3 regions of the Streptomyces sp. NPDC104381 genome follow, and region 3 is predicted to be linked to each of the others. Evidence: riboswitches for the same ligand, from Rfam matches in the RefSeq annotation. Region 3 holds a riboswitch; each other region holds the start of a gene.
What was found. Region 3 has a riboswitch for cyclic di-AMP ahead of ACZ607_RS33460 (M23 family metallopeptidase). Riboswitches for the same ligand answer to the same signal wherever they lie in the genome.

Region 1 (6,836 bases), on a different contig from region 3:
GCCTGAGCCGTCGCGGCATGCCGCGCACCGGGCCGGCGGGCGGCCCGGTGCGCGGAGGCGACCGGAGGGGTCAGGCCTCTTCGAAGTAGGCGTCCAGCGCCTCGTCGAGTTCCGCCGTCCATGTCTTGAGGTCGCCGCGGGCACCGGCCTCGACCTCGGCGTTGAACCACCGGCGGCTCGACAGGTGGACGGTCACGGTGAACCGGCGGCCGAAGCGGCCCGTCCTGACCTCGACCGCGCCGATCTCGGACCAGTCGAACTCCGCCTCCTGGTCGTCGAGCCGGAAGCGGACCCCCTCGGCGTCCACCCGGATGGACCCGCGCCGGTCACTGACCTCGAAGACGGGGCCGTCCTCGTCGCGGGCGCCCTCACGGGCGGCTTCGGGGGCCGCGCCGTCAGCCGGCGCCTCGTCGGCCGTGGCCGCGTCGTCGATCGCGGCCGCCGCCGAGCCGTCCACGTGCTCCTCGGCCGCCTCCGGGGCGAGCGCGCCCTCGGCGTCGGCCTCCGGTACCGCGTCGGCCGGCTCGGGCTTCCGGGGCGCCTCCTCCGCTTCCGCCTCCGTCCGCGCGGGGGCAGGGGCCGTCAGGCCGGGGATGTACGCCGGGTCGGTCCCCGCGGCGAACTCTGGCTTGGTGTTCGAATCTATGCGCTGCTCCACGGCGGGCAGTATGGACGACGAACCTGTACGAGACCAGTCAACCGGGTTCCGCCCGGCCTGTCGGCGGCCGGGACGGCGCGGTCACGGCACACGCGACGCCGTACAAACGGACGACGGGTGGTACGGGTTCCGCCGAACCCGTACCACCCGTCACTTCTGTCCCTCTGTCACACGCCGTGCGTCAGGGGTTCCGCCTCGCCGAGGCTCAGTAGGCCCCGAAGACGTTGTCGATGGAGCCGTACTTGTCCGCGGCGTAGTTGCACGCGGCCGTGATGTTGGCGACCGGGTCGTAGCTGTCCATCGACGTACCGGGCACGTGGTAGGCCTGGAAGGTCGGGTCGATGACCTGCAGCAGGCCCTTGGACGGGACGCCGTTGATCGCGTTGATGTCCCAGTTGTTGATGGCCTGGGGGTCACCCGCGGACTCGCGGATGATGTTGCGGTGGATGCCCTCGTAGGTGCCGGGGATGCCGTGCTCGGCCATGACGGCGAGCGACTCCTTGATCCAGCCGTCGAGGTCGTTCGTGTACGAGACCGGCTCGGCGGCAGGAGCGGTCTCGGCGGCGGGCGCGCCCTCCGCGGCGGCGGAGGTGCTCGTGCGCTCCGAACGGTCGGCGCGGTCGGCGCTCTGCTCGGCACGGTCGGAGGCCTTGGACTCGGCCTTGTCCGCGGACTTGTTCCCGGCCTTGCCACCGAGGGTCAGCTCGAGACCGGGGTGAATCAGGTCCGGGTTTCCGCCGACGGCCTTCTCGTTGGCCTCGTACAGGGCCTTCCAGCCACCGTTCACGGAATGCTCCCGAGCGATCTTCGCAAGGGTGTCACCCACGACCACGGAATACGAGGCGGGCTTGGACTTCTGCGCGGCAATTCCCTTGCCGGTCGCGGCAGTCGAGGTGGCGGCCTTTTCGACGGCGGCCGGCTGGGCCGGGGCGGCGAAGGCGCCGGTAGCGCCGATCACGGGGAGGGCCAGGGCGGCTCCACCCGTGGTCACGGCGATGATGCCGCGAGTCAGCGAACTGGTCCTGAAACGACGGTGCTTACCATTTTCGGGCATGCTGAATTCCTCTCCGTCGCCTGCGAAGTGAGCTGTCGGGTTCGGGCTGGAGATGCCCGGCCGCATGGGAATGCGACTTCACCCCGAGCCGCTCCGGAAACCGGATCGGCGCTTACTTGGGTCCCCCGCTCCTGCCGTACGAGAAGTGATCGGTCGGGTAACCGGACGGCGGCAGGATTCGGCGTTCCGCCCGGAGTGATGGTGACCGTAGGCGAGAAATAGGGAAAGGAACAAGCCTGGTTCGTTGATCACAATTCATTCGCAAGATCAATTCTTGTGAATTCATGTAATCCACCCCACATCGCGTCCGTCACTTCTCTTGGCACAGAAGGGAACCGACTGCCGCACCCCTGCGTCGGGGGCGCATAAGGTGACGCTGGTCACGGCGCCCGATTCGGGCGTTTTGCGCCCGAGCGAAGGCCCCAGGTCACACGAAATGGCCTTTTATGGATTACGGGATCAATTTCAAGAAACCGACTCAAACCGGGCATACGACTCACAAAAGGCGCTGGCGGGCATACCTGGAGCGTCCATGTGGAACCGATCCGGCTATGACTGAAAGCCCTCACGCCTCGGCCCCCCGGATCACCGTCCTGCCCGTCCAGCCCGGGGATCCGCCCTTCCGCGTCGTGGAGATCGACGGAGAGGTGATCGGAGGCGCGACCGACATGACGGACGTCCTGATCGCCGCCTCCGCGGCCGGAATCCAGGTCCATGACCTCGACGACCCGGCGGTCGTCCGCTGGGTGGGCGGGGGCAAGCTGACGTGGAAGCCGCGCTGAGCGGGCTCCGACGGCGGGCCACACACTGACGGCCTCCGCGCCCGGCCGCATGCACTCGGAGGATTCCCGCTCCGCCGACGGGCTCGCATATGCAAGGAGTTATACGAACTAAGCTTGCATATGCGAGAAGATCTCTTACCATGTCACGCATGCAGACCTACACCATCGGGCAGGCCGCGCGCCTCCTCGGCGTCAGCCCGGACACCGCACGACGCTGGGCGGACGCCGGCCGGGTGGCGACCCATCGCGACGAGGGCGGGCGCCGTCTCATCGACGGCCGTGATCTGGCGGCGTTCTCGATCGAGGTCGGCCAGAGCGGCGGCGGCGACGAGGAGGCCTCCTACACCTCGGCGCGCAACGCCTTCCCGGGCATCGTCACGGCCGTGAAGCTCGGCGACGTGGCCGCCCAGGTCGAGATCCAGGCCGGTCCGCACCGCCTCGTCTCGCTGCTGACCAGGGAAGCCGTGGAGGAGCTGGGGCTGGAGGTCGGCATCGAGGCGACGGCCCGCGTGAAGTCGACCAGCGTGCACATCGACCGCGCCTGAGTCGGGAGAGCCGCCGCCGCGGCTTTCGTACGGGCCACCGGGGAGCGGCGTGAACGGCTGCGCCCCCGTACCGGGCCCGTCAGTCCATCAGGCCGGCGGCGAGCGTCGCCCCCAGCTCCCAGCACGCCTCGGTGTCGGCCTTGCCCGGCTCACCGGTGACGGTCACGGCGTCGGCCGCACGGCGCCATCCGAGGCCCGTCGTGATCGCCTCGATGCCGCGTACGGCGCCGGTGACGTCGTTGCCGCCGTGCACGTAGTAGCCGAAGGGCCGGCCCTTCGTCGCGTCCAGGCACGGGTAGTAGACCTGGTCGAAGAAGTGTTTCAGGGCGCCGGACATGTACCCGAGGTTCGCCGGGGTGCCGAGCAGGAAGCCGTCGGCCGCCAGCACGTCGGACGCCGTGGCGGCGAGGGCCGCCCGCCGCACGACCCGTACGCCCTCGATGTCCTCCGTCGTCGCGCCGGACAGCACCGCTTCGAACAGTGCCTGGCAGTTGGGCGACGGGGTGTGATGCACGATCAGCAGAGTGGCCACGCCACCGAACCTACCCGTTGGCCGGGTCCCCCGCGCTGCTGGGGGACGCGGGCCCGTGGGCATGGGAGGAGGCGCGGGCGCCGTCCCGGTCGGCGGCGCGGAAGCCGCGCAGACGGAGGCTGTTGCCCACGACGAAGACCGACGAGAAGGCCATGGCCGCGCCCGCGATCATGGGGTTGAGCAGACCTGCCGCCGCGAGCGGGAGGGCGGCCACGTTGTAGGCGAAGGCCCAGAAGAGGTTCGAGCGGATCGTGCCCAGCGTGCGGCGGGAGAGCCGGATCGCGTCGGCGGCCACCCTCAGGTCCCCCCGTACGAGCGTCAGGTCGCCGGCCTCGATGGCGGCGTCCGTGCCCGTCCCCATGGACAGGCCCAGGTCGGCCTGGGCGAGCGCCGCGGCGTCGTTGACCCCGTCGCCGACCACGGCGACGGTGCGCCCCTCCGCCTGGAGCTTCCTGACGACCTCGGCCTTGTCCTGCGGCATGACCTCGGCGATGACCTGGTCGATGCCGACCTCGGCCGCGACGGACTCGGCGACCGCCTTGTTGTCGCCGGTCAGCAGGACGGGCGTCAGCCCGAGGGCGCGCAGCCGCCGGACGGCCTCGGCGCTGGTGTCCTTGACCGCGTCGGCGACCTCCAGGACCGCGCGCGCCTCGCCGTCCCAGGCGACCGCGATCACGGTGCGCCCGTTCTCCTCGGCCAGGTCCTTCGCCTTCCTCAGCTCGTCGGGGAGCCCGATGGCCCACTCGGCCAGCAGCTTCTCGCGGCCGACGAGCACCGCGTGGCCCTCGACGACGCCCTGGACACCGAGCCCGGGGGCGTTGGCGAAGTCCTCGGGCGTGGGCAGCGCGCCCACCTTGGCTGCGGCCCCCTCGGCGACGGCCCGGGCGATCGGGTGTTCGGAGGAGTGCTCCAACGCTCCGGCCAGGCGCAGCACTTCGGCCTCGTCCGTGGTCCCGGAGGCGTGGACCTTCAGCAGGGTCATCCGGCCCGTGGTGACGGTGCCCGTCTTGTCGAGGAGGATCGTGTCGGCCCTGCGGGTGTTCTCCAGGACCTCAGGTCCCTTGATCAGGATGCCGAGCTGGGCGCCGCGTCCGGTGCCGACCAGCAGGGCGGTGGGCGTGGCCAGCCCCAGGGCGCAGGGGCAGGCGATGATCAGTACGGCGACGGCGGCGGTGAAGGCCGCGGTGAGTCCGGCACCGGAGCCGAGCCAGAAGCCGAGGGTGGCGAGCGCCAGCCCGATGACGACCGGCACGAACACCGCGGAGATCCTGTCGGCCAGGCGCTGGGCGGCGGCCTTGCCGCTCTGGGCCTCTTCCACCAGCCTGGCCATCCGGGCCAGCTGGGTGTCGGCGCCGACCCTGGTGGCCTCGACGACCAGGCGGCCGCCGGCGTTGAGGGTCGCCCCGGTGACGGGGTCACCCACGGAGACCTCGACGGGCACCGACTCGCCGGTGAGCATCGACACGTCGACGGCGGAGGAGCCCTCGGACACGGTGCCGTCCGTGGCGATCTTCTCGCCGGGACGGACCAGGAAGCGGTCCCCGACCCGGAGGGCGGACGTGGGCAGGGTGACCTCACGGCCCTCGCGCACCACGGTGACCTCCTTGGCCCCCAGCTCCATCAGCGCCTTGAGGGCCGCGCCCGCCTTGCGCTTGGAGCGGGCCTCGAAGTACCGGCCGGCCAGGATGAAGGCCGTGACCCCGGCGGCGGCCTCCAGATAGATGTTCCCCGCCCCGTCACCCCGGCTGATGGTGAATTCGAAGGGGTGCGTCATGCCCGGCATTCCGGCCGTCCCGAAGAACAGCGCCCACAGTGACCACAGGAACGCGGCCGACGTGCCGACCGAGATCAGGGTGTCCATGGTGGCCGCGCCGTGCCTGGCGTTGGTCCAGGCGGCGCGGTGGAACGGCCAGGCGGCGTACGTGACGACCGGGGCGGCCAGGGTGAGGGAGAGCCACTGCCAGTACTCGAACTGGAGGGCCGGGATCATCGCCATCGCGATGACCGGCGCGGCGAGCAGGACCGCGGTGACGAGGCGCTGGCGCAGGGAGCGCAGTTCGCCGTCGGCGCGCGCGTCCTCGCCCCCGGCCGCGGCGGGTGCCCCGGTTTCCCCGGGGTCGGGGCGGGGCGGGGCCGGCGGCCGGGCGGTGTAGCCGGTCGCCTCGACCGTGGCGATCAGATCGTCGACCGAGACGTCCGCGGCGAACGCGACCCTCGCCTTCTCCGTGGCGTAGTTGACGGTGGCCTCGACCCCCTCCATGCGGTTGAGCTTCTTCTCGATCCGCGCCGCGCACGAAGCGCAGGTCATGCCGCCGATGGCGAGCTCGACCCGGGCGGCGCCGGGGGTGGTTGGAGTCATTGCCTGCTCCTCGTCCGAACGGGACCCAGTATACCCCTCACGGGTATCCATCTCTTGATCCAGGTATACCCCCCACCCGTATACATTTCAAGTCCCGTCAGCATCTCTTGCGTATACCCCCTTAGGGTATACGTTGGAGGTGTCGGACCGTCGCCGGCCTCCGCTCAGGAAGCAACAGGAGCAGTCATGAACCCCGCCGTGAAGATCACCGCGTTCACCGCCGCACTCGCGGCGTCCTTCGGCGCCGCCTACGGCGTCGGAGCCGCCGTGGGCCCCGGAACAGGCACCGCCGAGCGCCCCGAGCACACGGAGAGCGCCGCCCCGCACACCGAGGACGGCGGCACCGGCTCCCCGGTCGGCGGCCTCCAGATCTCCGAGGGCGGCTACACCCTCGATCTGATGACCCCGCGCGTGGAGGCGGGCCGGCGGAGCGAGCTGCGCTTCGCCGTCCTCGACCGGGCGGGCCGGCCGGTCACCGACTTCCAGCGCGAGCACGACAAGGAGCTGCATCTGATCGTCGCCTCACGCGATCTGGCCACCTACCGCCATCTGCACCCCACCCGGGCGGCGGACGGCACGTGGAGCACCCCCGTCGCGCTGCCGGAGGCGGGCGACCACCGGGTCTTCGCCGACTTCACGCCCGCCGGCAGGAACGCGCCGGACCTGACCCTGGGCGCCGATCTGGCCGTCTCGGGGCCGTACAAGCCGGCGGAGCTGCCGAAGCCCGCCCGGACGGCCGGGACCGACGGGTACACGGTGTCCTTGAACGGCACGCTGCGGCCCGGGGTCCCGGAGCGCCTCACGTTCACCGTGCGGAAGGACGGCCGCCCCGTCACCGATCTCCAGCCCTATCTGGGGGCGTACGGACATCTCGTCGCCCTGCGCGCCGGCGACCTCGGCTATCTG
Region 2 (6,836 bases), on a different contig from region 3:
ACCGCACGGATGTCGCGCCCGCGCCGGGGCACCGAGGAGACCGTCCGGCGGATCGACGCCGCCGCCGTGCGCGCCTTCTACGACGCCCATGTCCGCCCGTCCACGGCGACGGCGGTCGTCGTCGGGGACCTCACCGGGGTGGACCTGGACGCGCTGCTCTCCGAGACCGTCGGCGACTGGTCGGGCAACGCCGGCCAAGCCCGGCCCGTGCCCCCGATCACCGCGGACGACACCGGCCGTGTGGTCATCGTGAACCGCCCCGGCGCCGTGCAGACGCAGCTGCTGATCGGCCGGATCGGCGCGGACCGGCACGACAGCGTGTGGCCGGCCCAGGTCCTCGGCACCTACTGCCTCGGCGGCACCCTCACCTCCCGGCTGGACCGCGTGCTGCGGGAGGAGAAGGGCTACACCTACGGTGTCCGTGCCTTCGGACAGGTGCTGCGCTCGACGGCGCCCGGCTCCTCGTCCGGGGCGACCGGCGCGGCGATGCTCGCCATCAGCGGCTCCGTCGACACGGAGTCCACCGGCCCCGCGCTCGACGACCTCTGGAAGGTCCTGCGCACCCTGGCGGCCGAAGGGCTCACCGACGCCGAGCGTGAGACCGCCGTGCAGAACCTCGTGGGCGTCGCCCCGCTGAAGTACGAGACGGCGGCCTCCGTCGCGGGCACCCTGGCCGACCAGGTGGAGCAGCACCTGCCGGACGACTACCAGGCCGAGCTGTACGCGCGCCTGGCCGCGACCGGCACGGTCGAGGCGACCGCCGCCGTGGTCAACGCCTTCCCGGTGGACCGGCTGGTCACCGTGCTGGTCGGGGACGCCGCGCAGATCAAGGAGCCCGTCGAGGCACTCGGCATCGGCGAGGTGTCGGTCGTCAACGGCTGACGGAGCAGGACACGACGGACCTCGGCGGGCGCACTCCGCCGGGGTTCTGTCATTTGCCCGTTTCGGGAGGAAGATTGGCATTCGTCCTGTGGGATGGGTGACAAAAGACCCTTTCCGTTTGGCGGGACGAAGGGGCCCGCTCTAGCGTCGGCTCGGCTGTCCGCCGGACGAATGCCGCATCCGCGGCGCCGGACAGTCATCGCCGAGTCCCCGTCAGGCGCGAGCCTGGGGAGCCGGGGACCCACGAAGTCCCTGGGGTGAATCGGATCCCTGCACCTCGACGAGGGCCCAGTGATCCGTAGGAGACCTTCCTGCTCCGAACCCGTCAGCTAACCCGGTAGGCGAGAAGGAAGGAAAGGACCAGCCCCTCCATGGCGTTCATCCGTGCCACCGGGAAGCACCGTGCCCCGAGCCGCCTGACACGCAGGAGCGCCAAGGTCGCCGGTGTCGCCGCCCTGGCCACCACCGGCGTACTCGGTGCCACCGTCTCCCCGGCCGTCGCCGCGGACTCCGAGGCCGTCACCGCCACCGGTCTGACCCAGACCGTCGCCCTCGACACCACCCTCGCCGCCCAGATCGAGGCCCAGGCGAAGGCCCAGAAGCACCAGGCCGACGTCGCCGCGAAGGCCGCGGCCGAAGCGAAGGCCAGGGCGAAGGCCAAGGCCGAGGCCAAGCGCAAGGCGGAGGCCCGCGCCAAGGAGGCCCGCGAGGAGAAGGCGCGCGCCGCCCGCGCCGCCGAGCGCGCCCGGCTGAACGCCTTCCACCTCCCGGTCGCCGGCTCGCACGTGACCACCGGCTACAAGTCCGGCGGCGCGCTCTGGTCCTCCGGCAGCCACTCCGGCGTGGACTTCCAGGCCGCGTCCGGCACCTCCGTCGTCGCGGTCGGCGCCGGCACGGTCGTCGAGGCCGGCTGGGGCGGCGCGTACGGCAACAACATCGTGCTCCGGATGAAGGACGGCACGTACACCCAGTACGGCCACCTCTCCTCGATCGGCGTCTCCGTCGGCCAGAGCGTCGGCTCGGGCGAGCAGATAGGCATCTCCGGCTCGACCGGCAACTCCACCGGTCCGCACCTGCACTTCGAGGCCCGGACCACCCCCGAGTACGGCTCGGACATGGACCCGGTCGCCTACCTCCGCGCCCACGGGGTCCAGGTCTGACCCGACCCCGCGGCACAGGCTCCGACGAAGGCCCCGGCATCCGCCCGGGGCCTTCGCCGTGTCCCGGCGCGAGGCCCCCGTCGAAGCCCTCGCGGAAGTGATCCCTGGCCAAAAGATATCCATGGATTCCACCCCGCCATCGGAAATTCCGGCCGGTTGCAATAGAGTCACAGAACAGGCGTCGATCGGCCGCGTTTCGCGGGGATTAAGGCGGAGGTTCGGACATGCGCATTCCCGCGCATTCGGTATGCACGGCAATCCGTGACGACATCGTCTCCGGTGTCTTCGAGCGCGGCAGCCGCCTCACCGAAGAGGTGCTCGCGCGTCGCTACGGGGTCTCACGCGTCCCCGTGCGGGAGGCGCTGCGCACCCTGGAGTCCGAGGGGTTCGTCGTCACGCGGCGGCACGCCGGTGCCTGTGTCGCCGAGCCCACGGAGCAGGAGGCCGCGGACCTTCTGGAGATCCGCATGCTCCTGGAGCCCCTGGGAGCGGCCCGGGCGGCCCAGCGGCGCACCGAGGCGCACCTCAAGGTGCTCCGCGGCCTGGTCAGGCTGGGCCAGGAACGCGTGCGCCGGGGCGAGGGGGAGGATCTGCGCTCCCTGGGCGGCTGGTTCCACGAGACGCTGGCACAGGCCTCGGGAAGCCCCGCTCTGATCGCGCTCCTCACCCAGCTCCGGCACAAGATCGCCTGGATGTACGCCGTCGAGCAGCCGGCCCGCCCCGCGGACTCCTGGGCCGAGCACGGCGCTCTCGTCGACGCCGTGGCGCGCCGCGACCCGGAGCGGGCCAGGGCGCTCGCCGTCCAGCACGCCGAACGGGCCACCGCGGCCCACCGGCTGCGACGCCCCCCGGCTCCGGGCCGCACGGTGGGCCCGGCCAGGGTGAGGACTTCGCAACACCCCGTAAACATCGCGGGAGCCCGTCATTAACAATGACGCCGTATACAAAGAGGGCCGTGATCGAGCGGCATTCTTTCTGCTGCCCTGAAACTGCAATTGCGGGCTTCGGTCGTTCCGCCGGAGAACGGAAAAAGCCGCGGCTCCCGGTCGGGGGTGCCGCGGCTTATTCCGCAGAGAAGAATTCCGGTTCGAAGCGGCCGGAATCAGACGGTCTCCGGAAGCTCCTCGAGCCCCTCGGCGACCAGCTTCGCCAGACGGTCCAGGGCGGCCTCGGCGTTGTCCGCCTCGGACGCGAGCACGATCTCCTCGCCACCCTGGGCGCCCAGGCCGAGCACCGCGAGCATGGACGCGGCGTTGACGGGGTTGCCGTCCGCCTTGGCGATCGTCACGGGGACGCCGGAGGCCGTGGCGGCACGGACGAAGATGGAAGCGGGGCGGGCGTGCAGGCCCTCGGCCCAACCGACGTTGACGCGGCGCTCAGCCATGGTTCTGCCCTTCACGTATCAATGGTTGTCTAGACCAGTCTCTCATGCAGTGCGGTACCGCTGTGCCCGGCACCGCCGCCGGCCTCCCGTACCGGCCTCGTACCCGCTCACGCACCGGCCTCCCGTACGGTTCGGCCCGGGTTCGGGCCGAACGAAAAGCCCGAGCCGTAGGCTTTGCCCATGGAGCCCACTCCGGAGCAGAGTCCGCATCACGCGTACCCCGACCACTGGGAGGCGGACGTGGTGCTCCGTGACGGTGGCACCGCGCGGATCAGGCCCATCACCACGGACGACGCCGAGCGGCTGGTCAGCTTCTACGAGCAGGTGTCCGACGAGTCGAAGTACTACCGCTTCTTCGCCCCGTATCCGCGTCTCTCCGCCCGTGACGTCCACCGCTTCACCCATCACGACTACGTCGACCGGGTGGGACTGGCGGTGACGGTCGGCGGCGAGTTCATCGCCACCGTCCGCTACGACCGGATCGACGGGCAGGGCCGGCCCGCCTCCGCCCCCGCGGACGAGGCCGAGGTCGCCTTCCTCGTGCAGGACGCCCATCAGGGCCGCGGTGTGGCGTCGGCCCTCCTCGAACACATCGCGGCGGTGGCCAGGGAGCGGGGGATCCGGCGCTTCGCCGCCGAGGTGCTGCCCGCCAACAACAAGATGATCAAGGTGTTCCGGGATGCCGGCTTCACCCAGCAGCGCAGCTTCGAGGACGGCTCCGTCCACCTCACCCTGGACCTGGAGCCCACGGCCGAGTCCCTGGCGGTGCAGCGCGCCCGGGAACAGCGCGCCGAAGCGCGCTCCGTCCAGCGGCTGCTGGCCCCCGGGTCCGTCGCGGTCATCGGCGTCGGCCGGGCGCCGGGCGGCGTCGGCAGGTCGGTGCTGCGCAACCTCCTCGGCTCGGGCTTCACGGGGCGCGCGTACGCGGTGAACACGTCCTTCGACGCCGGTACGGGCACGGTCGAAGGGGTGCCCGCGCACCGCTCCCTGAGCGAGATCGGTGAGCAGGTCGACCTCGCGGTCGTCGCCGTACCGGCCGGCCGGGTGCCCGAGGTCGTCGCCGACTGCGGTGAGAACGGCGTCCAGGGCCTCGTCGTCCTCTCCGCCGGTTACGCCGAGCGAGGCGCCGAGGGCCGGGAACGGCAGCGGGAGCTGGTCCGGCAGGCACGCTCGTACGGAATGCGGATCATCGGGCCGAACGCCTTCGGCATCATCAACACCGCTCCCGAGGTCCGCCTCAACGCCTCCCTCGCCCCCGAGTCGCCCAAGGCCGGGCGGATCGGGCTCTTCACCCAGTCCGGGGCCATCGGGATCGCCGTCCTGGCGGGCCTCCACCGCAGGAGCGCGGGGCTCTCGGCCTTCATCTCCGCCGGCAACCGGGCCGACGTCTCGGGCAACGACTTCCTGCAGTACTGGTACGAGGACCCGGGGACCGACGTCGCCCTGCTGTACCTCGAATCACTGGGCAATCCGCGCAAGTTCACCCGGCTCGCCCGCCGGACGGCCGCCGTGAAGCCGGTGGTCGTGGTCAAGGGCGCCCGGCACAGCGGGACCAACCCGCCGGGCCACGCCGTACCCGTCAGCCGCATCCCCGACGCGACGGTCTCCGCGCTGATGCGCCAGGCGGGCGTGATCCGCGTCGACACCGTGACGGAGATGGTCGACGCCGGGGTGCTCCTCGCCGGACAGCCCCTGCCGGACGGCCCCCGGGTGGCGATCCTGGGCAACTCCGAGTCGCTCGGTCTCCTCACCTACGACGCCTGTCTGGCGGAGGGGCTGCGACCGCGGCCGCCCCGCGACCTCACCACGGTGGCGAGCCCCCAGGACTTCCGGAACGCCCTGGCGGAGGCGCTCGCCGACCGGACGTGCGACGCCGTGATCGTGACCGCGATCCCCTGGGTGGGGGAGGACGGCGAGGCGGAGTCCGGCGACGGCGAGGTCCTGGCGGCCGCGCTGCGGGAGGCGGCGGCCACCGGCCCCGCCAAGCCGGTGGCGGTGGTGCACGTGGAGATGGGCGGCCTGGCGCAGGCACTCGCCGCCGCGACGAGCACGGCCGCCCCGGCCGGCACCCCGGCTCCGGCCGTGTCCGACCGCAGCGCGGGCGCCCCGGGCGACACCGCCGCCCGGATCACCCCCGGTGCCGAAGCCACGCCGGGCCCCGGCCACCCCGCCGCCGACACCGGGCGGATCCCCGCCTACCCCGCGGCCGAGCGCGCCGTCCGGGCGCTCGCCGAGGCGGTGAAGTACGCCCAGTGGCGGCGCCAGACCGCCGCCCCCGGCAAGGTGCCCGAATTCCTGGACGACACCATCGACGAGCACGGGACCGCCGCGCTGATCGGGAGGCTGCTCGGCCCGGACCCCGACCCGCGCGGCCGGCCGCTCACCCACGACGAGGCCTGCGAGCTGCTGGCCGGCTACGGCATCGCCGTACGCCCGGCGCTCCCGGCCCCCGATCCGGAGGCCGCCGTGGCCGCCGCCGGGCGGCTCGGCTACCCGGTGGCCCTCAAGACCACCGCGCCCCACCTCCGCCACCGCGCCGACCTCGGCGGGGTCCGGCTCGACCTCGCGGGCGAGAACGCCCTGCGCCGCGCGTACGACGAACTGACCGAGCTGCTGGGCACCCCCGCCGAACTCCGCCCCGTCGTCCAGGCCATGGCGCCCAGGGGCGTCGACACCGTCGTCAGGGCGTCCATCGACGCGGCCGCCGGAGCCGTCCTCTCCTTCGGCCTGGCCGGCGCCCCCTCCGAGCTGCTCGGCGACACGGCCCACCGTCTCGTGCCCGCCACCGACCGCGACGCGGCGGAGCTGATCCGCTCCATCAAGGCGGCTCCGGTGCTGTTCGGCTGGCGCGGCTCCGCGCCGGCGGACACCGGGGCGCTCGAAGAGCTCCTGCTGCGGGTGTCCCGGCTGGTCGACGACCACCCCGAGATCGTCTCGGTCGCCCTGGAACCCGTGGTCGTGGCCACGCACGGCCTGACGGTGCTCGGAGCGAGCGTCCGGCTCGCCCCGCCGCCCGCCCGCAGTGATCTCGGACCCCGCAGGCTCCCCAGCTACTGACCGCCCGCGGACCCGCGCACGGCGTCCCCGGCAGTCACCGGCCCCCCGTAGGATGGTTCCCATGGCAAAGACCGGTACGACGACCCAGGGGCTGCGCGCGGCGATCGAGCGCAGCGGCTACTACCCGGCCCTCGTGGCCGAGGCGGTGGAGGCCGCCGTCGGCGGGGAGCCGGTCGCTTCGTACCTGGTGCACCAGGAGACCACCTTCGACTCCAACGAGGTCCGGCGCCATGTCACGGTCCTCGTCCTGACGGACACCCGCTTCATCGTCAGCCACACCGACGAGCAGGCCGCCGACACCAGCTCCCCGACGCCGTACGCCACGACGTCCACCGAGTCGGTCAAGCTCGACC
Region 3 (6,836 bases):
CCGCCGTCGAGCACCAGACCACACCGCACATCTTCTGCCCGTGGATCTCCTCGGGGAAGGGCGGACCGGGCGGGACGGTCAGCGAGGCGAAGAAGCCGTACAGATCGTCCGGTGCCCCCGGCAGGAAGTCCCGGTACCAGCGCATGACGTCCTGGAAGAGCTCCAGGGGCCATACGGTGATCGCGACCCCCACCGTGTCCACGGGGTGCAGCTCGAAGTCGAACGACGTGACGACGCCGAAGTTCCCGCCGCCGCCGCGCAGGGCCCAGAGGAGGTCGGCGTGCTCGCTCGGGTTCGCGGCGACGAAGCTTCCGTCGGCCAGGACGACGTCCGCGGAGACCAGATTGTCCACCGTGAGGCCGTACTTGCGGGTGAGGTAGCCGTGCCCGCCGCCGAGGGTCAGCCCGCCGACGCCGGTGGTCGACATGATGCCCGCCGGGGTGGCGAGGCCGAAGGCATGGGTGGCGTGGTCGAAGTCACCCAGCGTGGCACCGCCGTCGGCCTGGGCGGTCTGGGTGGCCGGGTCGACCCGCACGCCGCGCATGGGGGAGAGGTCGAGCGTGACGGCGCCGTCGCGGAGCCCGAGGCCGGGGCCGCTGTGCCCGCCGCCCCGGACCGCCGGCTCCAGCCCGTTCTCGCGGAGGAAGTCGACGGCGGCCATCACGTCCGCCGTGTCGCGGCACTCGACCACGGCCGCCGGCTCCTTGTCGATCATGGCGTTGTAGACCGTACGGGCCCGGTCGTACCCGGGGTCGTCCGGACCGATGACCGGGCCGCGCAACGCGGTTCGCATCGTCTCCAGCAGGGTGCCGTCCATGATCGTCTCCTAGCGCGTGTGCGCCCGGCCTCCCCTGCGGCACCGCACCGGGTGAGGCTGGTTGGGCCGACGCCGGCACCTGGGATGCCGCGCGGACGGGACCGAACACCGAAAGCGTGTACGTCCAGCGTCCCGCCGTGCCGGAGGCCGTGCAATCGCTGGGCGGCGTTCCTCCACGGGTGGTGCGCGGGGCCCGGGGTGGTCGGAGCACCCTCCCGGATGGCGTAGAGTTGTCATCACAACGACGCGGGGTGGAGCAGCTCGGTAGCTCGCTGGGCTCATAACCCAGAGGTCGCAGGTTCAAATCCTGTCCCCGCTACTGAAAGACGGAGGCCCGGATCCTTTCGAGGATCCGGGCCTCCGTCGTATGCCGTCCGTCCGGGGTGCGCACGCCGCCTCCGCCCGTGACCGGCCTCGCCGAGATGTACGTCGCGGATCCGCGCCCGGGGAGCAACTACGATCGCTGCGGGGACGGAACCGCCGTCTTCGTACGGGACGCACTGACGATCTTCGCGCGGCACCGGCTCTCCGACCGACCATCGGAGGGCGGGATCTGCGGCGCGCTCCTCCCTTCGGCCGACGGCGGCTCGCCGTACGGCGCGGCTCCGGCCGGTGCGGGCGGGGCGCGGTACCGTCCGCACCCGTGGGTGGAGCCGGCAGGAGTGCACAGGTGGGGAAGCGGGACGTACGGCCGGGGAGTGATGCCGGGAGCGTCCGTTCCCGGCGGTTCGTGCGCGCGCTGCCCGCCCTGATGATCTGCGCCGGTGTGGCCTTCGACCTCCTGACACCGGCCGCGGTGACCGCCGTGCCGCTCTTCGCCGCCGCCCCGCTGATCGCCGCCCCGTTCTTCTCGCTGGCCAGCACGGTCCGCGTCGGGGTGGTCTCGATCGTCGTGGTGCTCGGGATCAGGATCTCCGACGGGGCTCTCGGCCGGGTCGTGCCGATCACCGACCTGCTCACGCTGATCACCGTCGCCGCGCTCTCCCTCGTCATCAACCGCGTCGTGCGCCGCAGGAACGAGCAGCTGGCCTCGGCCAGGGTCATCGCGGAGACCGCCATGCGCGCGGTGCTCCCGACGCCCGAGGACCGGATCGGCGGGCTGCTGGTCGCGGCGCGGTACGAGGCGGCCCAGGCGGACGAGTTCGTCGGCGGCGACCTGTACGCCGTCGCGGACACGCCGTTCGGGGTGCGCCTGGTCCTCGGCGACGTACGGGGCAAGGGGCTGGACGCGGTGGCGGCGGTGGCGGTCGTGATCGGCGCGTTCCGGGAGGCGGCCGAGCAGGAGCTGTCCCTGGAGGGGGTCGTCCAGCGGCTGGAGCGGGCGCTGGCCCGTGAGGGGTCGCGGCGGGGCGGGCTTGACTCCATGGAGGGGTTCGTCACCGCCGTCCTCGCGGAGATCCCGTCCGGCTCGGACACCCTGCGGGTGATCAACCGGGGGCATCCCGAGCCGCTCGTCCTGCACCAGGACGGGGCGCTGGACGTGCTGGCGCCGACGGTGCCCGCCCTGCCGCTCGGCATGGGGCTGGGCGCGTGGCCGGACCGGTCGGACGAGTGGACGCTGCCGGCCGGGTCGATGTTCCTGGCGTTCACCGACGGGCTGTCGGAGGCGCGGGACGCGCAGGGCGTCTTCTACGATCCGGCGGCCCGGCTGCGCGGCCGGATCTTCCCGGGGCCCGACGAACTGCTGTCCGCGCTCACCGACGACGTACGGCTGCACACCGGTGGCCGCTCCACGGACGATCTGGCGCTCCTCGCGGTGGGCCGTCCCGCGCGGGGGCAGCAGGAGCGGCGGACGACGGTGAAGATCGTGGGGCGGGACGGTGGATGATCCGTCGCGACGGTCGGTAGTCGAAGGACCTCGCTCCGCATAACATTTGACGCACCGTCAGAAAGTGCGCTCCGGCTGAAGGGCGCTCAACTCGCCCGTTTGCGACCGTTTGACCCCTGAAAGTCCTGGCCGGAGTGATGACTGATGTAGGGGAACAGCTTGGAATCGGACCCGGGTGTCTATTAACGTTCGATAACGCAGTGCGGTTGTACCCGCCGTCGCAAGAGACGGCACCGTGCGCAGCGCCGAATTCCGCAAGGGAACCGGGGAACCACCTACATGGGGTGAATCGGACACCTGTGTCTCGTGAGAGGCAGAGGGGCCCGTAGGAGACCTTCCTGCTCCGAACCCGTCAGCTAACCCGGTAGGCGAGAAGGAAGGAAAGGAGTGCGCCCACGTGGCGTCCAATCAGCCTGCCCCCGAGGCCCCGGCACCCTTCAGGCCCGACAGCTTCGGTGACGAGGGCAGGACCTGGGAGGAATGGAACCCCACCGAGGAGTCCATCCGTCCCGTACGCGGCCGGCACCGCGTGGCCAAGCAGCGGGGTCTCGCCCGTAGCTCCACCGTCCTCGGCGTCGGCGTCATCGCGGCCGTCGGAGCGGGTGGCATGGCCACTGCCCAGAGCAAGCCGCCGGTCTCCATTTCCCTTCCCGATTCCATCGCGGACAATCTTCCCGACGCCAAGTCCCTTCCCGGCGTGGGTGCGTTCATGTCCGGCGACTCCGACGCGGACCATGAGACGGTCGCCGCGTCCGCCCCGCTGACCAGCGCGGGCATCACCGCCGCCGAGGCGGAGCAGGGCACCACCGACGCCGGCGAGGCGCTCCGTGCCCGCATCCTCCAGCAGGCCGAGCAGCAGCAGGCCGGAGCCGACGCCGAGGCCAAGGCCGCGGTGGAGCAGGCTGCGGCCGAGGCCGCCGCCGCCGAGGCGGCGAAGCAGCAGAGCGATGCCGAGGCGAAGGCCGCCGCGAAGAAGAAGGCGGCCGAGGAGGCGGCGAAGAAGAAGGCCGAGGCCGAGCGTCTCGCCAAGCTCGCCGCCAGCTACGCGGTGCCGACCTCGTCGTACACGATCACCTCGACCTTCGGGCAGGCCGGTTCGATGTGGTCGTCCGGCTACCACACCGGGCTGGACTTCGCGGCCCCGACCGGTACGCCGGTCAAGGCCGTGCACAGCGGCACCGTGAAGTCGGCCGGCTGGTCCGGCTCGTACGGCTACCGCACGGTCCTGGAGCTCGATGACGGCACGGAGATCTGGTACTGCCACCAGTCCTCGATGGACGTCACCGCCGGGCAGAAGGTCACCACCGGCGAGACCATCGGCCGCGTCGGCGCCACCGGCAACGTGACAGGCCCGCACCTCCACCTGGAGGTCCACACCGCGGACGGCTCGGGCGTCGACCCGATGAGCTGGCTGCGCGGAAAGGGCCTGACGATCTAGGGCGTGTCGTGAAAGCTCCGCCCGCCCCTCCGGGCGGACGGGGCCACGTTCGGAACACGCCCCGGGCACCCGTCCGGATCCTGCCGGGCCCATGTGCCCGGCCCGGACGGAAGACCCCGGCGCCGAGGACCGGCGCATCGCGACCCCGGCGGCCCTGACGCACAACCCCCCGACGTCAGGGCCGTCGGTCTGTCCGGAACCGGGGAGCCCTGGGCGCGGCCCCGGCCCGGCCCCTGCGGCGACCGTCGAACCGGAATAGTCGCTTCAGCCGGTTGGTTGTGCCTGGGTATGACATCTCTGCGCCCGCTCGGTTCGTCGAGCCTTCAGGTCTTCCCCCTCGCCCTCGGCGGCAACGTCTTCGGCTGGACGGCCGACGAGGACCGGTCCTTCGCCGTCCTCGACGCGTACGTGGCGGCCGGCGGCAACTTCGTCGACACCGCCGACGCGTACTCCGCCTGGGTCCCGGGCAACGAGGGCGGTGAGTCGGAGACCCTCATCGGCAAGTGGCTGGCGGCCCGCTCCCGCCGCGACGATGTCGTCATCGCCACCAAGGTCGGCGCCCACCCCGCGTACAAGGGGCTCTCGGCGGCCACCATCAAGGGGGCGGCGGAGGCGTCGCTGCGCCGGCTCGGCACCGACCACATCGACCTCTACTACACGCACTTCGACGACGAGAGCGTCCCGGTCGAGGAGATCGTCACGGCGCTCGACCAGCTGGTCAAGGCCGGTACGGTGCGGGAGATCGCCGCCTCCAACATCAGCCCCGAGCGGCTACGCGCCTCCCTGGACTTCTCCGAACGTGAGGGCCTCGCGCGTTACGTCGCGCTCCAGCCGCACTACAACCTCGTCTCGCGCGACACCTACGAGGGCGCGCTCCAGGACACGGCGGCCGACGCCGGCCTCGCCGCCGTCCCGTACTACGCGCTCGCCGCGGGCTTCCTCACCGGCAAGTACCGGCCGGGGGCGTCGGTCGAGAGCCCGCGGGCCGAGGGTGCCGGCAAGCACCTGGAGACCGAGCGCGGGCGGAAGGTGCTCGCGGCGCTCGACAGGATCGCCCAGGAGCACGACGCCGAGATCGCCACGGTCGCCCTCGCCTGGCTGACCTCCCGCCCGACCGTGGTGGCGCCGATCGCCTCCGCGCGTACGGTCGAGCAGCTGCCCGCGCTGACGGCGGTGGCCGGACTCCGGCTGACCGAGGGCGAGCTGGCGGAGCTGACCGAGGCGTCCGCCTGACGTGAGGGACGCGTACGAGGGCGGGGCGCCGGACGGCCCCGCCCTCGTACGCGGCTGTGGTCCCACTCCGGCCCGTGGGCCAGAGTGGGGGCATGTCTACGTACGGGACGATGCCGTTCCACCTTGAGACCGAGCGGCTGATACTGCGGCCATGGGCCGAGTCGGACGCCGCCGAGTTCTGCGAGCTGCTGGCCGAACGCGGCGACGGGAAGCCCACGGTCGAGCACATCCGGGGGGCCATCGCGAAGCTGCTCGCCGCGACAGGGACGACGGGGATCGCCCTGCTGCCCGTCCAGCGCCGGGAGGAAGGCGACTTCATCGGCTACTGCGGGCTGATCATCGGCCGCTCCACGCTGGAGGAGCCCGAGATCGCGTACGAGCTGTTCCGGCACGCGCACGGGCGTGGCTACGCCACCGAGGCGGCCGGGGCGGTGCTCGGCGCCGCTGTCGCGACCGGGCGGAAGCGGCTCTGGTCGACCGTCGGCACGTGGAACACGCCCTCGCTCCGTGTCCTGGAGAAGCTCGGCTTCGCGCACGACCACGTCTCCACGGAGGAGAACGGCGAAGTCGCCTGGCTCACCCGCGCGTTGCCCTGACGTCCAGGGCGTGTTCCGAAAGTCCCGCCTGCCCGGCATGATCCAAACGGGAGGCCCTAGGAGGGCGGGGCAGGGCGTCCGCCGTCGTCGAGATACGGGTTGTGGCCGCCGTAGTGCCGGTGCGGCGCGGGGAGGTGCCGCGGAGGCAGGCCGCCGTACGGCAGCTGACGGGGGATCGGGGGCGGCACCGGCAGCCGGGTGCGCAGCCGGCCCGTCGCGTGGGCGGCGTACGTCAGGGTCGGCGCCGCGATCTCCCTGCGGTGCCACAGGTGGTGCAGCAACTCCTGCTCGCGGAGGGCGAAGTCCGGGCCCGCGCCGTCGTGGCGGGCCCTGCGGCGCAGCATGGCCAGGGACGTCGCGAACGACTCGTACTCCGCGACGGCGCGGGCCGCGGCCTTGCCCCGGGCCGGGTCCGGGTAGCTGTTCCAGTGCCTGGCCATGTCGCGGGCCATGCCCCGCGCCCGCATCGAGGCCAGCGCGAGCGGCTCGGCGGGGGTCAGCCAGCCGGCCGCCGCGTACACCGGCAGCTCCGTGGAGAGCGTGCGCAGCTCCCGCTGGCGCGACCAGACGGCCAGCCAGGTCACCAGTCCGAAGCACGGCACCATGAACGCGCCGTACACCATGTAGAAGCCGTACGGGCCGAGGGCCGACGAGCCGTTCCACACGGCGTGCATGCCCATGGCGCAGGCGAGTCCGAGCAGGGGCATGACGACCCGGCGGACCCGGTGGCGCGCGCCGCCGAGCGCCGCGATGCCGAAGCCGATGCCGGTGAGCACCGTGAACAAGGGGTGGGCGAACGGCGACATGACCACACGGACGAAGAACGTCCCCACCGTCACGGAGGCGAAGCCGGTGGTCCCCAGCTGCTGGTCCTCGCCGAAGGCGTTGCCCAGGTAGAGGATGTTCTCGGTGAAGGCGAAGCCC

Region 1: another riboswitch for cyclic di-AMP. It lies ahead of ACZ607_RS08590 (transglycosylase SLT domain-containing protein); the one in region 3 lies ahead of ACZ607_RS33460 (M23 family metallopeptidase).
Region 2: another riboswitch for cyclic di-AMP. It lies ahead of ACZ607_RS09110 (M23 family metallopeptidase); the one in region 3 lies ahead of ACZ607_RS33460 (M23 family metallopeptidase).

Annotation. Positions count from the first base shown of each region.
Region 1 is NZ_JBVJNK010000002.1:809,694-816,529, forward strand. It holds gene ACZ607_RS08580 (SIS domain-containing protein) at 1-6, shown strand, start outside; gene ACZ607_RS08585 (hypothetical protein) at 71-658, opposite strand; gene ACZ607_RS08590 (transglycosylase SLT domain-containing protein) at 864-1,712, opposite strand; cyclic di-AMP (ydaO/yuaA leader) riboswitch at 1,715-1,874, opposite strand; gene ACZ607_RS08595 (hypothetical protein) at 2,264-2,494, shown strand; gene ACZ607_RS08600 (TOBE domain-containing protein) at 2,644-3,039, shown strand; gene ACZ607_RS08605 (flavodoxin family protein) at 3,119-3,571, opposite strand; partial or broken gene ACZ607_RS08610 (heavy metal translocating P-type ATPase) at 3,660-5,930, opposite strand; gene ACZ607_RS08615 (hypothetical protein) at 6,117-6,836, shown strand, end outside.
Region 2 is NZ_JBVJNK010000002.1:973,391-980,226, reverse strand. It holds gene ACZ607_RS09115 (M16 family metallopeptidase) at 1-882, shown strand, start outside; cyclic di-AMP (ydaO/yuaA leader) riboswitch at 1,073-1,241, shown strand; gene ACZ607_RS09110 (M23 family metallopeptidase) at 1,254-2,042, shown strand; gene ACZ607_RS09105 (GntR family transcriptional regulator) at 2,267-2,971, shown strand; gene ACZ607_RS09100 (HPr family phosphocarrier protein) at 3,145-3,426, opposite strand; gene ACZ607_RS09095 (bifunctional acetate--CoA ligase family protein/GNAT family N-acetyltransferase) at 3,607-6,483, shown strand; gene ACZ607_RS09090 (DUF5998 family protein) at 6,545-6,836, shown strand, end outside.
Region 3 is NZ_JBVJNK010000012.1:140,106-146,941, forward strand. It holds gene ACZ607_RS33440 (FAD-binding oxidoreductase) at 1-817, opposite strand, end outside; tRNA gene ACZ607_RS33445 (tRNA-Met) at 1,063-1,136, shown strand; partial or broken gene ACZ607_RS33450 (TipAS antibiotic-recognition domain-containing protein) at 1,222-1,350, shown strand; gene ACZ607_RS33455 (PP2C family protein-serine/threonine phosphatase) at 1,488-2,645, shown strand; cyclic di-AMP (ydaO/yuaA leader) riboswitch at 2,879-3,031, shown strand; gene ACZ607_RS33460 (M23 family metallopeptidase) at 3,043-4,083, shown strand; gene ACZ607_RS33465 (aldo/keto reductase) at 4,372-5,316, shown strand; gene ACZ607_RS33470 (GNAT family N-acetyltransferase) at 5,409-5,912, shown strand; gene ACZ607_RS33475 (PrsW family intramembrane metalloprotease) at 5,969-6,836, opposite strand, start outside.